DNA from 2 places in the Priestia sp. 53B2 genome. Region 2 is predicted to be linked to the other one. Evidence: a T-box and tRNA genes for the amino acid it is inferred to sense, from the RefSeq annotation. Region 2 holds a T-box; the other holds one or more tRNA genes.
What was found. The T-box of region 2 lies ahead of leuS (leucine--tRNA ligase). A T-box ahead of a tRNA ligase gene usually reads a tRNA of that ligase, here a tRNA-Leu.
Positions count from the first base shown of each region.

Region 1: it encodes a tRNA-Leu, which carries the amino acid that the T-box ahead of leuS (leucine--tRNA ligase) is inferred to sense. The anticodon was not compared.

Region 1 covers NZ_JBLZXA010000016.1:15,352-24,638, reverse strand. Annotated here, with positions in the region: gene ACN6NE_RS13240 (PrkA family serine protein kinase) at 1-313, opposite strand, end outside; gene trmL (tRNA (uridine(34)/cytosine(34)/5-carboxymethylaminomethyluridine(34)-2'-O)-methyltransferase TrmL) at 772-1,245, opposite strand; gene ACN6NE_RS13230 (amidase domain-containing protein) at 1,310-2,197, opposite strand; gene queG (tRNA epoxyqueuosine(34) reductase QueG) at 2,270-3,406, opposite strand; gene ACN6NE_RS13220 (B3/B4 domain-containing protein) at 3,536-4,201, shown strand; tRNA gene ACN6NE_RS13215 (tRNA-Gly) at 4,317-4,390, opposite strand; tRNA gene ACN6NE_RS13210 (tRNA-Leu) at 4,463-4,544, opposite strand; gene ACN6NE_RS13205 (hypothetical protein) at 4,793-5,488, opposite strand; gene ACN6NE_RS13200 (hypothetical protein) at 5,517-6,095, opposite strand; gene ACN6NE_RS13195 (DUF6941 family protein) at 6,092-6,511, opposite strand; gene ACN6NE_RS13190 (hypothetical protein) at 6,768-8,492, opposite strand; gene ACN6NE_RS13185 (hypothetical protein) at 8,464-8,760, opposite strand; gene ACN6NE_RS13180 (phBC6A51 family helix-turn-helix protein) at 9,110-9,287, opposite strand, start outside.
Region 2 covers NZ_JBLZXA010000008.1:1,065,814-1,075,100, reverse strand. Annotated here, with positions in the region: gene ACN6NE_RS08875 (tetraprenyl-beta-curcumene synthase family protein) at 1-31, shown strand, start outside; gene mnmM (tRNA 5-(aminomethyl)-2-thiouridylate-methyltransferase MnmM) at 44-613, opposite strand; gene mnmL (tRNA modification radical SAM protein MnmL/YtqA) at 610-1,572, opposite strand; gene ACN6NE_RS08860 (YtzC family protein) at 1,742-2,005, shown strand; gene ACN6NE_RS08855 (hypothetical protein) at 2,018-2,173, shown strand; gene ACN6NE_RS08850 (MDR family MFS transporter) at 2,332-3,519, shown strand; gene ACN6NE_RS08845 (GntP family permease) at 3,676-4,998, shown strand; gene ACN6NE_RS08840 (hypothetical protein) at 5,063-5,254, shown strand; T-box leader at 5,498-5,716, shown strand; gene leuS (leucine--tRNA ligase) at 5,781-8,195, shown strand; gene ACN6NE_RS08830 (rhodanese-like domain-containing protein) at 8,436-8,747, shown strand; gene ACN6NE_RS08825 (sporulation protein Cse60) at 9,266-9,287, shown strand, end outside.

The DNA of each region.
Region 1 (9,287 bases), on a different contig from region 2:
TTACTGGACCCATTAAAAGTAAAATACGTTTACGAACATCTAAACGCTTTGCAGCTGGATGAAAATATTCTTCCACCAAGCGTTCTAGCGAATCTTCAAGTCCAAACATTTGTCCACTGAAAAATTTATAATGTCTTTTACCATTTACCTCTTCAATTCCTGCATCCTTTATCATGTTGTATACTCTAGAGTGTGCAGGCTGAGCAATTAAAGGCTCATCTTTAATCAGCTTTAGGTACTCTTCAAATGTCCCTTCCCACTTAAGACGATTCTCTTCTTCGCGGTATCTTTCAACTTTCTTTAATATATCCATTAAAGGACCTCCCCTACTAGTTATGGTGCTAGTGAACAAGATTAATACAATCTATGCAGCAAAATGTTTGAACATGCTTTTTAAATTGTAAAATTCAGAAATTTGTCCTTGCTAGGCATTCACAGTGAAGTATTTATTAGCTATAATAAAAGAGTAAGAAGGAACGGTTAAACTTTGTTAGAGAACTTATGTCTCTAGAAAAGTTATTTTGTCATTATTATCATCATGAGATATGGGAAGTCGGTTTTAACTGCAGTAGCTGTATAATCCTTTTAATTAGATTGAGGAGGAAAATCAATGCGCTTACTTTTAGTATTAGGAGTAACAATTGCTTTTTTAGCATCCATCTTCAGAGCGGGATACAATGATAAACCGGGCGTTAAAAAATAACCACTACATATCATCGTCGACATAAATAAAAAAGCGAGGTTCAATAAAATTTGAACCTCGCTTTTTACTTAAGATAAACCAGCATAATTTTGTTGACGCAGCGCTTCATAGATTAAAATAGCTGCTGTATTAGATAAATTTAAAGAACGGACATTTTCTGTCATCGGTAAACGAAGACATCTTTCCATGTTCTCTTCAATAATGTGCTTTGGCAGACCCTTTGTTTCTCTTCCAAATACGAAGAAATGATCCTGCTCTAAGTCACTATAATCAAATGTTGTATGTGGCTGCTGACCAAATTTTGTGATGAAGTAGAAACCTGCTTCAGGATACTTTTCGAATACTTCTTCTAATGAATCATGATACACCACATTTACAAATTCCCAATAATCCAATCCAGCTCGCTTTAACATTTTATCATCTGTTGAAAAGCCTAATGGCCGAACTAAATGCAGCGTCGTATTTGTTGCTGCACATGTTCGCGCAATATTTCCTGTATTTGCTGGAATTTCTGGTTGAAATAATACTACGTGTACTCCCACAAATTTTCACCTCTGCTAACAAATCTATTCATCATTATACCACTAACTTGCTAAAACGAAAGTCTTACCGATCAACGATATGGAAAAAATCATACTTAATCTTTGGCGTGTAAGCCGTTGAATCTTCATAAGCCCAATATCTCATTCGACTATTATACGTGTTTGCATTCACAAGAGGCATACCGTGACCGTCTTTCGCTACAACAATCGTCGTATGATTCCATCTTCCATCTCCTTCAAAATCGTAGCAGATAACGTCTCCCGGGACAAGTTCGCTTGCTGAAGATCTCCTCACAGCCCGAAGTCCTGATTTGGAGTTACTTAAATAGCTGTGCATGGAATGAGCAACTGCCCAGCTATAGCTCCAGGCGTTCCCTCTCATCCACCATCCGTTTGCTTTTTTAGGATATCCCCGCATCGGCGCCTTTCCTGCATGCAAACACTGTGAGATATAGTTGGTGCAGTTTACCTCAAACTGCTTATAACTTTCATTAGGTTTATCCCAATATTTTTCTGCATACTGAACAGCCGCAAGACGATCATAATAAGAGGCTCTTTCTTCGTCTTCCTCTACTTCTTCTAAATCCATTTCAACCTCATCTTCAGAAAAGTCCTTTACCAGCAGCTCATCTTGAATAAGCGTATCTTTATAAAAAAGAGCTAAACGATCTTCAATTTCTTCTTCTATATAGAAAAAATCGTTTTGTTTTAAAAATGCCTGAATGTGCACCTTATATAATACTCTAGTTTCTTCCTGATCCGTATGAGCAGATTGAATAGAACCTTTCATATTACATTTTAAAACATCAACTTCTCTTTTTTTTATAAGAGACCGCTTTAGCTCACACTGCTGTTCAATGAAAGGCTTGAAGTCTTCATGCAGCTCACCTTTTACATAGCTGTCCGCACGCGCTTTAACTAAAGTATATAATACATTCCTTTTTGTTAGCATAATGTCACCACTTTTCTAAGCGTTTATTATACGCTATGACTCATTAGCTAACTTTATCAATAAAAATACGCTTTAGATCTCTTGAAGCATCTCTATACCTTTTGACATTTCTTCAATTACTTCTTGGTCCTTTTCTTGTTCTCTTAAGTTCATAAGTGTATCTAACGCTTCTTTATCGCCAATTTTGCCTAACGCCCATGCCGCTGTTCCTCGAATGACAGGGCGAACGTCATTTTTAATTAACTCAATTAAATCTGGAACGGCGGTTTGATCTTTAAAATGGGCCAGTGCAATAATGGCATTACGCTGAATTGGCTTTTTCCCTCTCCAAGACCCTGAAACATGTCCAAATTTCTCTTTGAACTCACGATTACTCATCGTTAAGAGCGGTTTTAATTTAGGCTTCGCAAGTTCTGGGTCAGGCTCCATCTCAGGGTGAAAATGAAAGTCTTTTCCTTTATTTTCAGGACACACAGTTTGACATGTATCACAGCCATATAAACGATTGCCTAATTTACTTCGAAATTCTTCATCTAAAAACCCTTTTGTTTGGGTTAAAAAGGCAATGCATCGCTGCGAATTCAGCTGACCGCCTGTTACAAGCGCACCCGTAGGACACGCATCAACGCACTTATTACAAGTACCACAACCGTCCTCTATCGGTTTATCAGGAGGAAACGGGATATCTGTAATCATTTCTCCTAAATACACGTAGGAACCGAATTCAGGTGTAATAATGGCACAGTTCTTACCGCTCCAGCCAATACCAGCTCTTTCTGCTACAGCTCGGTCCGACAGCTCGCCTGTGTCTACCATCGATTGAAGAATAACTGCAGGTACTTTTTCTTTTATGAAGGTTTCAAGCTTTTGAAGCCTATCACGTAGAACCGTATGATAATCTTGCCCCCAAGAAGCACGGCAAAAGATTCCTCGGCGATCTTCCTTTGTGCTCTTTGGTGCATCTTTTAATTTAGAAGGATACGCAAGTGCAATTGAAATAATAGATCTAGCTTTTGGAACAACTAATGTGGGATCTACTCTCTTTTCAATATCAGGTTCTTCAAAGCCCGAAGCATAACCTAACTCTTGCTGTGCTAACAATCGATTCTTTAACTCATCAAACATAGAAGCACTCGCAAATCCAATCTTATCGATTCCAATCTCTTTGCTGTATGAAATAATTTCTTCCTTCAACTGATACACATTCATAGTGAGTAATGGCCTCCTTTCTAAGAAATTCTATATATTCATGCATTGAACTGTTTTCTCACTCAATGAAATGATAGGATGGTATCTATAAACGAACAAATACTAATTATAATAGAAAGGATCAAAAAAATGAACTTTACATTATCACCCGCTATTAAACAGCTTTGCCCTTCTTTTAAAATGGGAATCATTCAGTATAAAAATATTGAAGTTGGTGATTCTCCTCAAATGCTAAAAGGACGTCTGCGCCTCTTTCAAGAGTCCATTTATTTCGACCTTGAGTCAAAAAAACTAACAGAATTCGAAGGTGTTAGCGAGTGGAGAAAGCTTTTCAAAACATTTGGAACTGATCCAAGTAAATACCGTCCTTCTATAGAAGCTTTAATTAGAAGAATAGGAAAACAAACGTATTTGCCTTCTATCAATTCTGCTGTGGACATTAATAACTTTTTTTCATTGCAATATGAAGTCCCAATTGGAATTTATGATTCCTCTAATTTAGAAGGCCCCATCGAATTTACTATCGGTAAAAAAGAAGAGTCTTATGAAGCTCTAAATGAACGTAACATTTCTTTAGAAAATAAAATCATTTCAAAAGATGCCATAGGAGCTTTCGGAAGCCCTTATGTCGATTCTAACCGAGCGTACGTAACTGAAAAGACAACACAAGCTGTACAGTTCATTTATTTAAAGCCTTCACTTTCAGAAGAACAGGCTTATAAACTAACTAAATCCCTAAGTGACATGTTCATTCAAATTCACGGCGGCGAAGCAACCTATCAAGTCATTAACTGATGTACCTAAATATAGCGTCTATCTTGAAAAGATAGACGCTATATTTACGCTAAAAATAAAAAACGCAACATCTCAGCTTTGAAAGCGAGACACTGCGTTGTGATAACAATATGTATGGAGCGGGTGATGAGAATCGAACTCACGACATCAGCTTGGAAGGCTGAGGTTTTACCACTAAACTACACCCGCAAATATTATCAAAATTTGTCGACCGATAAGTAAAAATAAAAACAGGAATCATCCTGTCAAGTAAAGCTAAAGTACCGATGGTCGGGGTCGAACCGACACTCCCGAAGGAACACGATTTTGAGTCGTGCGCGTCTGCCAATTCCGCCACATCGGCATGATATCGAGCTTTCTACTACGTTTGTTCCGTATTACTACGTACGATCACGTTCAAAAGCGATAATGTAATTATAGTACGATATAGCTACGGAGTCAACACCTTTTTCGAAAAAAATTGTCGAAGTATGTTTACGCTGGTTGTACGGTGGGTAAGTACGGATAAATTAGGCGAGTTTCTTCCATATTAATATGCACTCTGCATTTTACATTTAGATTATACAAGTTAACAATTAAAAAAGCCCCGCTTTACTCAGCAGGACTCTTTTCCATTTGCTTCGCTTCTTGTATAAAACCGTAAATTTCTTCTTCAGATAATTCTTTCCACGATTTTGGATATTGACGTGGATCTCGCTTTCTTCTATTCTCGTATTCTTGCTTTATAGCAAAAAATTCTTTCAATACTTCTTCTCGGTTTTCAGGGATAGCCACTCTCCCAAAATGATTACCGAAATGAGCTGACATCTGTTCAAGATAAGGAGAATTTAAGCGCAATCTATTTCCATGAACTTTACTATAGGTATTTAACAATTTCCAAGGTAAGGAAATAAGCGAATCAAAATGGACTATTTGATGTCCCATTTCAATTTCACCATATGATGGTTCTAATAAAAACAATTGGGATCTTTCTAGTTTAGATATAGGAACTAATTGCCCTTTACCAGCTTCAGACCTTCTAGCATCCTGGAGAGCAGCAACTAAGACCCACTCGAGTTTCGGCTTATCTTTTCCAGACCTTACTTCAAGATCACAAGCTTGATTTAAAACAATTATATTCGCTCTTTGTACTTGTGTTACTAATTCACGCTCTGCGATATCCTCAAAATCTGCAGGACCTAAATCATCGCTAGGGTAAATAGGAATAAACAAGGGACAATTAAAAAGTATATCTCCTTGAGAGATATTTTCTGTAGGTTTTATGATTTCATACCAATTATTTTCCATTCAAAACTTCCTTTATTATCTTTCTCGTTTAATCCAACGATGGAAATTTGAAATCTCCACCTGATATAACTCTACTTTTTACTTGTTTATCAATTTTAAACAACTGATTACCATTTCCGAAATCATCCCAATTGCTCTCCTCAAACTCTGTGCTCAAGGTAGGCTCAAAAAAACCAGCATTAATAACTTTGCTCTTAATTACTTTTTCATGTTTGAAGAGTGAAGGTTGGTTTAATTCCAACTCAATCGCCTCCTGACGAGTGCTTAACGGCACACCATAATTTGGTTTCGTCACAGTATATGAATAAGCAAAAGAACTTACTACATCTTTGTTATCAACAGTGAGCTTTTTTCCAGCCTCTACACGACCTGGTAAACTTTGAATGCGGAATCCATGTTCAGAACCAAGCGACGAAGAATGCTGGTTAATGGAAGCACCGGTAGAGGGAACAAATAGAGCTGTAGCTACAACCCCAGCTGTTTGAATAATTCTTTTTATATTCATTTTGTTATTTAATCGCTGATGAAAATTATTTCTAAAGGCATCAACATCTAAACTCTCTATTCTAAATACTGGGTTCACTACACTTGTCTGTAATTGAGTCATCTGCTTTCCACTCCCTTCACATCTATAGGAAATTCTCCTATTTTATCGTCATTAACAAATATTTCAGTTCTGTATTGTCCTTCTTGGCGGAATACTACATTTCTAAAATCAAAATTCAACATCATCCCATGCATATTAGGAGGCAAATTCCTTTGTTCATCTTCAGGAGCAGGTTTTGGCAAAGCTAAATTTCTAGTATCTATAAGTACACTTTCATCCGGCCCCAAAAATTTGACCCTAAAATTATTTTCAGAATTTAGTTCAATACCGAGCAAACCAAATACAAGTGAGAAAGAAAACATGCCTGGTACAAAAGCTGGCGTAAACACATGCATAGGTGCATTAATCACCATTTGACCATTCTGCGGGTTTGCTTCAGTTGATTCACAGTACATAAAAGTTGAAACTCTAGGCATAATAAATACCTCCATTAATACTTGTACAAATTAAAAGAATTATCTTCTTTAATAAAGTATTTCCATAAAATTTAGATACGAAACAATGAGTTGCGTATAGCTATATTATAACGTATCTTCTGCAAAACGATGTCGAATCTTGTCGTCCGCTTTTAATTTTCACATTAATGTAATAATAAACCAATATTTCATTTAATTAACTTAAGCCTCCTATCTATCAAAAGATAAGAGGCTTTTAACCAAAGCTCCTTCGCCATTATGCGCCAGCTTCCCCAGCCAAGTAGATTTGTCTCGCAAGTGCAGAAGCGATTTTACTAATATCAGCCTCTTCACGCACTGTAAACGTGTTACCTTGAATGATTACGTTACCGCCTGCACCTTTTGCATATTGACGGTTCTCTTTTGCTGTTAATACACGCTCATTCTTATGCAACGTTGCTTGGTAACCGTTATAGGGAACGCGTGCTAAACCGTGATAATGCTTTTTACCCGATTTTCCTCCGCCACCTAGACCGGCTTTAATACTTCCGATACTCGGCAACTTAATACTCGGCATTTTGAACGAGGTTACCGCGCTTTTAAACGATTTCCATTTCGCTTGTACGCCGGCGATCCAACTCTTAACGGATCCGAATACGGAAGCTGCTTTACTTTTTATGCTATCCCAATTACTCATGATTCGAATACCTGCCGAAACGATTTGACCGAATGGACCTGGTAAGTTTGTAAGAACCGATCGTAATACGCCCATTTTATTCCAAAGCTCAATCGCTTTTCTCTTCACGGTATCCCAATTTTTATAAAGTAAGATTCCCGCCGCAACTAAGCCTAAAGCCGCCGCAACAAGCCCGATAGGATTGGCGTATAGTGCTGCCGAAAATAGGAGCATCGCCGTCCGAGCAATCGTTATCGCATTCTTAAACGCAGTAACAAAGGCTGTTATCTTCGGAATGATCGTTAGTGTAATCATCGCTGCTTTAACGCCAAGAACAGCACCGGCTAATCCTAATACGATTTCCTTCGAAGAGGTCGCTTTTTCAATAAAACTACTCAACCCTTCCGCAGCTTTGAGGACGACCGGACCTAACGGCGCCAAGGCTATAACGATGTTACCTACCGAATTAACTACGGTGGTCAGTATGTTCATCAAAGTAGGCCCGTTGGTTTTAACGTAGTCTATAAACGTCTTAAAGCCTTGCGATTGGCTTAGGCTTGCCGACCATTCTTTGAATCGTTGAGTGAGCCGGACGAGACTTTGTTCCATGCCCACCCCGAGAGGCGCGAAAGCCCGTAAAAGATTCGCTACGCCTGCCAATGTATTTCCGGCCATTTGTGCAAAGTTACTCAGACTATTAGCAGCGTTTGTGTTCAACCAACCGAAAAACTTAGAGGCTGAGGCGCTGTCTAAAGACCTATTGAAGCCCTGCATCAGTTCCGTTACTACAGCAGCTGTATTCGAGATAGTAGGCGTTAACTTGGTGAATATCTTCTGAGTAGCGTCTAAGCCTTCGGAAAAGGCCTTGAATATTGGTTTTTCAAACTGCTTCGTAAGATCGCTCCAAAACGACTTAAATTCGGTTAAATCCTTTAAAGCTCCCCGTTGTTCCGCACTCATGCCTTTATATAACGCTGCGAGCTCTTTCTGCGCTGCTACCCGCTCTTTTACAGAACTAGCCTGATCGATTTTTTCTTGAATCTTTCCCAACTCTTCAGAGGCGTCAAATACCTTCGTCAATGCAGACGTAGCAACGACACCATACGCAACAGCACCAGCGCCTGCCGCTGCGAAACTAGCGCCTAATGCACCAACGGCAGCTACACCGACGGCTGAGGTTGTGGACATCGCAGCGCCAAGACCTGTCATTGCAGCGCTAGCATTCGATACTGACCTTTTCGTTAATTCTAACTGCTTTGTAATCATTTTCATCTTGGCGGACATTTTGTCCTTTAATTCAATAACAGCCGTAAGATTGTATGCCACACTTTTCCAACTCCTTTCTTAATCGTCCTATTTCCATCGTTTTGTCATATACCTTTTCATACGTAACACCCATACGGAACATATAAGTGAAGGCTGTACACTGGTCTATAAGGCGTAATCCTAACTTGCGCAGCTTAGCATCCGGTTGTTGCTCGAAATACTCACGGAACTGCTGAACGTCTTTGATATGCTGTTCTGGCATGTTCAATAGCATAGAATCACCTAACGCTTGAACGGCCTCATCAAATTCGATTAGTTGTTTATCCATCGTTACACTTCCTTTTAAATTTTTATAAACACAAAAAAGCCCGCTATAATTAGCGAGCAAATAAGTTAATATATTTAATTAGTTAGTTAGAAAAACAGTGATTTTGTTAACATAATAACGAGAATCCAGAGACTCAGTGCCATGGGTACTGCGAAATACATTCCTTTTAAAAGAGAACTTTCAAATTCGTACATGTTAACACCGCCTTTTGTTATAAGCAAATTATAACATGTAAGCGCATTCATAGATATAATATTTTGAATTTTCAGGTTATATAATATCTACAAATATCTACAAATATCGACAACATAAGACCTTTGGCATAGGAGAGCCAGCGTAAGCCAGCCCGTTAATGTTCAATGTCGCTTTCTTCTTCTAGTCGCTTAGCAAACGCGGCAATCTCATCGTCAATTTTGTTATAATCGACGCCGTTACTAGCGCTTGAGATTTCTCGTTCAACGATATGCTTGTCGGTTAACATACCTTGCATCTGAAGTAATAGCTTAGCCATCGCTGCTGATCGATCA
Region 2 (9,287 bases):
CGGCCGCTTGTACCGAATGTTAAAAAGATAAGCCATATGCGGCTTATCTTTTTTCAATAGCAATGATGAAGGGAGGGTTGTTTTGCTGATTCATGAAACGATATTGTAAAACGTGAACGTCTTTTTGATCAAGATTTTGGACATACGTTAGTAAATCGTCTCTTTCTTGTTTCCCTTGTTCGTGTCCATGATAAATAACGAGCACAATCACTCCTTCAGGTGCTAGCAAATCAAGTAACTGCTCAATTGCAGAGATTGTTGTTTCAGAAGTGGTGACAATGTCTTTATCTCCACCTGGTAAATAACCTAAATTAAAGACAGCGCCCGTGACTCGTCTTTTAATAGAATGAGGAAGCATGTTTATATTGCTGTGGCTTTCTTGGATAAGTGTTACTCTGTTTTCTACATGGTGTTCTGTCAATCGCTTCTGAGTTGCTTGAATGGCTTGAGGTTGAATATCAAATCCATATACATGACCTGTATCTCCGACTAAGTTAGCTAAGAACAATGTATCATGTCCATTTCCTGCTGTGGCATCAATCGCGACATCTCCTTCGGCCACAGCATTAGTGAGCAATGTGCGGGCAAAAGGCAGGATACGTTCTATTTTCATCTTTCCATCAACTCTTTTTCGTAATATTTTCCTTGATAGCTTTGACGACGTTGGAGCTCTTGATCAATGGCATTTAATACGCTCCACTTATTTACGCTCCACATCGGTCCAACCATGAGGTCTATCGGTCCATCGCCTGTAATACGATGAACAATCATCTCAGGAGGGATTACTTCGAGCTGATCGCATACAAGCTTTACGTATTCTTCAAATGAAAGAAATTCAACAAGGCCCTTTTCATACTGTTTGACCATAGGAGTTCCTTTTAGTAAATGAAGCAGATGAATCTTAATTCCTTGAACGTCTAATTTTGCTACTTCACGTACGGTTTCCATCATCATATCAGGTGTTTCTAAAGGCAAACCATTAATGATGTGAGAACAAACGCGAATACCGTGTTTTCGAAGCTTTGCTACCCCATCTACATAGCATTGATGATCGTGTGCCCGGTTAATAAGCAGTGAAGTTCGTTCATGAACAGTTTGCAGTCCAAGTTCTACCCATAGATAAGTTCGTTCATTTAATTCAGCCAAGTATTCCACCACATCGTCGGGGAGACAGTCAGGGCGCGTGGCGATAGAAAGCCCAACAACTCCGGGAAGCTTTAAGACGGCTTCATATTTTTCACGAAGCTCCTCGACAGGAGCATGAGTATTAGTAAATGCTTGAAAGTAAGCAACGTATTTTCCGTCTTTCCATTTATGATGCATTTTTTCACGGATTTCATTAAATTGTGTCACGAGGTCATCCGCTCTGTTTCCGGCAAAATCCCCTGAGCCGGCAGCACTGCAAAACGTACAGCCGCCGTGAGCTACCGTGCCGTCTCTGTTTGGACAATCAAATCCTCCATCTAAGGCTACTTTAAATACCTTATGGCCAAAGTGGTTACGTAAGTGGTAATTCCAGGTATGATAACGTTTGTTTTCAGATTTATACGGAAATGGGTTTGTCTGATTCAAATCAGCAACCTCCTTTTTACATGCAATATACATCAACAAATTGTATCAAAAACGTGAAAAAGTGCCAAACAAATTTAAGGATGCTTATATTTAACAGGTTCTTCTTGTCGTAAAGGGAAGTAAAGTTGCACAAAATAAGACAGAAATGAACGAATAGGAGGAATAGAGAATGACAACTCGTCAAGCAGTGGATCAACTTATGCAACAGTGTGAAGATGCTATTCGCTTTGGACAAGGTCAGTTGCAGGAAGGCATGAAGCAAGAACATTATAACGACACTGAATATACAAAAGCACAGGAAAAATTAGAAAATGCTTATAAAGAAATTGAAGAGTTTTCTCACAGTGCAAATGCACAGCAAAGAGAGCAGCTATATCGCATGCGTCTGCAAGTTCAGCAGCTGCAAAATAAATTGATCACAACTCAGCATTAAGGAGAGGATTTTATGGCAACGCGTTCAAATCAAAATAATCCGGAACAAAAAACAAAAAACGGGATCAACAGCAATGACATTGAGCTAGGAAAAGATTTTGATCCGGTAAAAGAATTAAAAGCACGAAATAGCAAGCGTGCACAGCCGGTTCGTTCGAAGCAAAAATAAGCGATAAAAAGGTGGTTTTGCATGATATTGTCATGTGGAATCACCTTTTTAAATAGTCAGCGAATTTCAAATAAATTGTCTATATGTAAAAGCATTGCGAACCCTTTAAGAAAAGACTAGAATGTACGTTGGCATTCGAATAGATAGGGGGGAGATCAATGCCCAAATCACTTTGGTTTTTGATTATTGGTATGCTTGTAAACGTAACGGGAGCTTCATTTTTATGGCCTCTCAATACAATTTATATAAATGAACATTTAGGAAAGTCGTTATCCGTCGCAGGAGTGGTTCTTATGCTGAATTCTGCGGCAAGCGTAGTAGGAAATTTGCTTGGAGGAACGCTTTTTGACAAAATCGGAGGATATAAATCCATTTTATCAGGAATTATTATTACTCTTATTGCATTAGTAGGACTCGTGTTTTTCCATGGTTGGCCTACATACGTTGTTCTCTTGGTTGTTGTAGGGTTTGGATCTGGTATTGTGTTTCCATCTATGTATGCAATGGCAGGGTCCGTTTGGCCACAAGGCGGAAGAAAAGCATTTAATGCGATGTACGTTGCTCAAAATGCAGGAGTAGCTATTGGCGCCGCAGTAGGAGGCATTGTAGCGTCTTATTCATTTACGTATATTTTCTTAGCTAATACAATTTTATACGTTATTTTTCTGCTTATTGCTATTTTTTCATATCGCCATATTTCGGTTACAGTTGGGCAAACGAATGTCCTTAATGAAGCTGGAAGCATTGGGCATAAAACGAAGCTGACTGCTCTTCTTATTTTATGTACGGGGTATGTCTTATGCTGGGTGGCGTATGTTCAGTGGCAAACAACGATTGCTACGCATACGCGTGAGCTGAATATACCTCTTTCTAGCTACAGTTTGCTTTGGACGATTAACGGAATTTTAATTGTAGTCGGTCAGCCTTTGATTGTACCCATCATTCAAAAAGTAGCAAAAACATTAAAAATACAGGTCCTAATTGGAACGGTTATTTTTGTGGCTTCTTTTATTATCGTGGTGAATGCTACAACATTTCCGCAGTTCTTAACAGCAATGGTTGTGTTAACAATTGGAGAAATGTTCGTTTGGCCAGCCATTCCGGCTGTGGCGAGTCAGTTAGCTCCATCTGGAAAAGAAGGATTTTATCAAGGTGTAGTTAACAGCATGGCTACTGCAGGTAAAATGATTGGTCCTCTTTTTGGAGGCGTTATTTTCGATGCTTTTAATATGTCTACGCTGTGCTATTTATTAATTGCGCTATTGTTATTCAGTATGTGTACAACATGGATATACGATTATAAATTAAAAGAAAAACGTCAGCGTTCATTAACCATCTCTAAATAAATAGAGATGGTTTTATTTTTGAATGCTTAATAAACGTAGGAATGTCTTCAGTATTCCTTTAATAATATAGTAAGGGTTGTGACAAGCAAAGAAAGGAGTATATACCTGTAAATGTGTAAGCGTTTTCTAATTATATGACTTCATGGGGGGCTAAACATGCTTAGTATGATTGGATTAATTGGAGGATTATTGCTGCTCATTGTATTAACGATGAGAGGCATGAATTTATTTATAGCAGGTCCGCTCAGTGCTTTAGTTGTTGCGTTAACAAGCGGAATGCCTTTATTTCCACAGCTGGTGAAAGAAGGAGAAGTAAATTTTGTTGGAAATTACATGTCTGGTTTTACAGGATTTATTGCTTCTTGGTATTTAATGTTTCTATTGGGCGCCGTCTTTGGAAAAGTGATGGAAGACAGCGGGGCTGCTGATAGTGTTTCTCGCTGGATTGTCAGTAAACTAGGAATGAAAAGAGCAGTGTTGGCGATTGTACTTGCCTGTGCGGTCTTAACATACGGAGGAGTCAGTCTGTTTGTAGTAGCATTCTCTGTCTATCCAATGGCTTTGAGCTTATTCAAACAAGCCGATTTACCGAGGCGGTTTATTCCTGCTGCTTTAGCATTCGGTTCCGTTACGTTTACGATGACCTCGGCTGGGTCGCCTGAAATCCAAAACTGGATTCCAATTGAATATTTGAAGACTAGTCCGTATGCAGGATGGGAAGTTAGTTTAGTTGTAGCAGTAGTGATGGCTGTATTCGGCTACTGGTGGTTAAAGCGCTTGATTTCAAAAGCAGTTAAAAATGGAGAGCGTTTTATATCACGCGAGAAAGATCCAGTAGTAACGGAAAATCAGTCTCTTCCTAATCCTTTATTAAGTTTGCTTCCGCTTGTGGTCGTGCTCATTATTTCTTTTACACTTCATAAGCCACTTCAGCAATCTGCGTTGATTGTTGCACTTTTAAGCGGGATCATTGTCACTTATATTGTGAACCGAAAGCATTTTAAAGGATTTTGGAATGCAGCTTCAGAAGGAACGCTGGGTGCGTTAATTGCTATTGGGAATACAGCCGCTGTCGTAGGTTTTGGAGGAGTTGCTAAGGCTGTTCCCGCGTTTGGAGTGGCTGTAGATGCCATGACGCATATTCCAGGAAGTCCGTTGATTGGGGGAGCTATTGCCGTGAGTGTTATCGCGGGGATGACAGGTTCGGCTTCAGGAGGTCAGGCGATTGCTTTGCCAATTTTAGCGCCTCACTATCTAGATGCTGGTGTAAATCCAGAAGCTCTCCATCGCGTAGTAGCTATTTCCTCTGGAGTATTAGATTCCTTGCCTCATAATGGTTATGTCGTAACAACAATTAATTCTATTTGCGGAGAAACTCATAAAGATGCGTATGGACCAGTTGCAGCAATGACGGTGATTGTGCCGCTTGTTGGTCTTGTACTTGCGATCATCCTGTTTTCTTTTGGATTTGGCATTTAATAATAGGAGCTAAAGAAAGCAGGGACTCGGATACAAGTATTTTAGTTGAAGGAAGATCCGAACGATGAATCGTTCGGATCTTTTCATGTTTATGGTGAACGTAGGTTTCATTTGTTTAGGTGCTTCTAGCTCCGGAGTGGAGGGCAAGACAAAGACTCCTGAAGTAGGTGAGACCCCGCACGAGTGTAAGCAACGAGGAGGTTCATCGGCTGCCCGCGGAAAGAGAAGTCTTGCACGGAAATCAACAGCGGTGTAACCAAGAGATTCATACTAGCGCATTTATCCCATTTGTTCGTCTTTAAATTGGATTGATTTAAGTATGTCTCAATCCCTTTTTTGTTTGGCCGTGGATGTATGTTTTTGGGAGAAGTTGTTCATATATAAGAATGAAAGAGAGGATTTAGCAACAAAGCAGTGCTACAGTGCAGAAACTTTTACAAAATCCGTTGAACAACTTGCAGTTTACGAACATATTATTTACAATACAAGGTAGTATGATGTAAAAACTATGATAAGGAATAGTAGTGAACGAAGCGAGCTAAGAGAGCTGACGGGTGGTGCGAGTCAGCAAACGAGCGTTCATGAACTCACCTTGGAGTTGTAAATGTGAAGTAAAGTAACATTTGCCGTCTATCCGCGTTAAGGAAAATGAGTGAGTACATAATTGTGCTAATTTGGGTGGTACCGCGGGAAGTTTATTCAACCTCTCGTCCCTTTGTTTGAGGGATGAGGGGTTTTTTAGTTTAATTAAATACAGCTGGAGCGTACAAGGAGGATTATGTATGGCTTTTAATCATGAAAAGATCGAACAAAAATGGCAAAAAGTTTGGGAAGAAAATAAAACATTTAGAACAACAGAAGATGAAGGAAAGCGTAAATTTTACGCATTAGATATGTTCCCTTATCCATCTGGCGCTGGTTTACACGTTGGGCATCCAGAAGGTTATACAGCAACGGATATTTTATCTCGTATGAAGCGTATGCAAGGATACAATGTACTTCATCCGATGGGATGGGATGCATTCGGACTACCTGCTGAACAGTATGCATTAGATACAGGAAACGACCCGGCTGAATTCACTGAACTTAACATTAATAATTTCCGTCGTCAAATCAAATCGTTAGGTTTCTCTTACGATTGGGAGCGAGAAATTAATACAACTGATCCAAACTACTACAAATGGACGCAGTGGATTTTCTTACAGCTATATAAAAAGGGCTTAGCTTATGTGGATGAAGTAGCTGTTAACTGGTGTCCTGCTCTAGGAACAGTACTTGCGAACGAAGAAGTTATTGACGGCAAAAGTGAGCGTGGGGGACATCCGGTTGAGCGTCGCCCAATGAAGCAGTGGATGCTTAAAATCACAGCTTATGCAGATCGTTTACTAGAAGATTTAGATGAGCTTGATTGGCCAGAAAGTATTAAGGAAATGCAGCGCAACTGGATTGGCCGCTCTGAAGGAGCTCACGTGCACTTCACAATCGATGGATACGACGACACATTTACTGTGTTCACAACGCGTCCTGACACGCTATTTGGGGCAACGTATGCCGTTTTAGCACCTGAACATCCGTTTGTGGAAAAAATTACAACAGCCGAACAAAAAGAAGCGGTAGAAGCGTATTTAGATCAAATTAAAAGCAAAAGCGATTTAGAACGTACAGACTTAGCTAAAGACAAAACTGGCGTATTCACTGGTGCTTATGCAATTAACCCTGTAAACGGCGAGAGAATGCCAATTTGGATTGCTGACTATGTTCTAATGAGCTATGGCACAGGTGCAATTATGGCTGTTCCGGCTCATGATGAGCGTGATTATGAATTTGCTGTTAAATTTGAACTGCCGATTAAAGAAGTAGTAGCGGGCGGAGACGTTTCAAAAGAAGCTTATACAGGCGACGGCGAGCACGTTAATTCAGACTTCTTAAATGGTTTAGATAAAGAAGAAGCAATTTCAAATATGATTCAGTGGCTTCAAGCAAATGAAAAAGGTGAAAAACAAGTAACATACCGTCTGCGTGACTGGTTATTCAGCCGTCAGCGCTACTGGGGTGAACCAATTCCTGTTATTCACTGGGAAGATGGCACAACGACTGCAGTTCCTGAAGATCAGCTTCCGCTTGTGTTACCAAAAACGACTGAAATCAAACCGTCAGGCACAGGTGAATCTCCGTTAGCAAACATTGATGACTGGGTGAACGTTGTAGATCCGGAAACAGGCAAAAAAGGGCGCCGTGAAACAAATACAATGCCTCAATGGGCAGGCAGCTGCTGGTATTACTTACGCTACATTGATCCAACAAACAGTGAAGCGTTAGCGGATGCAGATAAATTAAAAGAATGGTTGCCGGTTGATATTTATATCGGTGGTGCTGAACACGCTGTTCTTCACTTATTATATGCTCGTTTCTGGCATAAGTTTTTATATGATATCGGCGTAGTTCCAACAAAAGAGCCGTTCCAAAAACTGTTTAACCAAGGTATGATTCTTGGAGAAAACAACGAAAAAATGAGTAAGTCAAAAGGTAACGTTGTAAACCCAGACGAAATCGTAGAAAGCCACGGAGCAGATACGCTTCGCCTTTATGAAATGTTCATGGGGCCTTTAGATGCATCAATCGCTTGGTCAACAAAAGGGCTTGATGGTGCACGCCGTTTCTTAGATCGTGTATGGCGCTTACTTGTTGACGATAACGGTGAATTAAGCAGCAAGGTTCAAGAAAGCAATGACACTACGCTTGAACGCGTGTATCACCAAACGGTGAAAAAAGTAACGGAAGATTACGAAGGCCTCCGTTTTAATACAGGTATCTCTCAGCTTATGGTATTCATCAATGATGCATATAAAGTTGACGTGCTGCCAAAGCAATACGTAGAAGGGTTTGTGAAGCTATTAGCACCAATTTGTCCTCATACGACTGAGGAATTATGGAGCAAACTAGGTCACGAAGATACAATTTCGTATGAGGCTTGGCCTGCGTTTGACGAAGCGAAACTTGTAGATGATGAAGTGGAAATTGTCGTTCAAATTAACGGTAAAGTACGTGCGAAAGTAAACGTACCTGCTGAGGCATCTCGTGAAGAGCTTCAAGATATTGCAATGGCTAATGAAGATGTTCAAGAGTTCATTGAAGGTAAGACAGTGCGCAAAGTGATTGCTGTGCCTGGTAAATTAGTAAACATCGTAGCTAATTAAGTATTGATGTAGAACAGAACCCCTGACTAAAGAGCAGTCAGGGATTCTGTTCTAGACCTAAGTGCCTGATATTCCCCTTTGGGGGGTGGCATCAGGCGCTTAGTCAAATCTTTAACTACGATTGGAAAAGCTTAGGCAGGCTTGCTGCTTAAGCTTTTCTTATTTAGTGGCATAAAGGTATTTGAATTTGCTACAATAGCGATAGCAAGCTGAATGAAAGAATAGAGAGGAATGACGAAGATGGAAGAAGTAAAAGTAATTACGCCTGAAGAACTTCAAAAACGCGTTGAAAATGGAGAAGAACTTCATTTAGTTGATGTGCGCGAAGATGAAGAAGTAGCAGAAGGAATGATTCCAACTGCTAAACACATTCGTATGAATGATATTCCAGCTAATGTGGATTATTTCGATAAAGACAAAGAATATATTTTCATTTGCCGTTCGGGCCGCCGCAGTGAAAACGTATGTTACTACCTTCAAGAACAAGGATATAAAGTAACAAATATGGTTGGCGGTATGTTAGAGTGGGAAGGAAAAACGGTTAATAAATAAAAAAGAGGCTGGGACAAAAGTATCTTAGCTGAAGTGAAAAATGAACCATTGATCAACATGTTTGATTAGTGGTTCGTTTTTTTTGTTATGGTGAACATAGCTTTTATTTGTTTCGTTCCTTCTAGCAGTCGATTGGAGGGCAAGGCGAAGACTCCTGCGGGAAAAGCGGAACAGGCGAGACCCCGCAGGAGCGCAAGCGACGAGGAGACTCACCGGCCGCCCGCGGAAAGCGAAGTCTTGCACGGAAATCGACTGCCGTGTTACAAGCGGTTCAGCTCATGTATCCCATTTGTTCGTCTTTAGATTGAATTCATTTCGTTATGTCTCAACCTCTTTTTTGAATGAAACTTCTACCATCCGACTAAAATGATAGCAGGAAAACAAATGATGACTAAATCTATAAAAGCCCTCATAAAAATAGAGGTAGTAAGAGATTGAAAATCCGTACAAAAACCATCATCAAGAGAAACGGTCCATTCTGATTGAAACAAATTTGATAGGACAAGGTGGTAGAAGCTGTGATACAAGTAAAAATGTTTG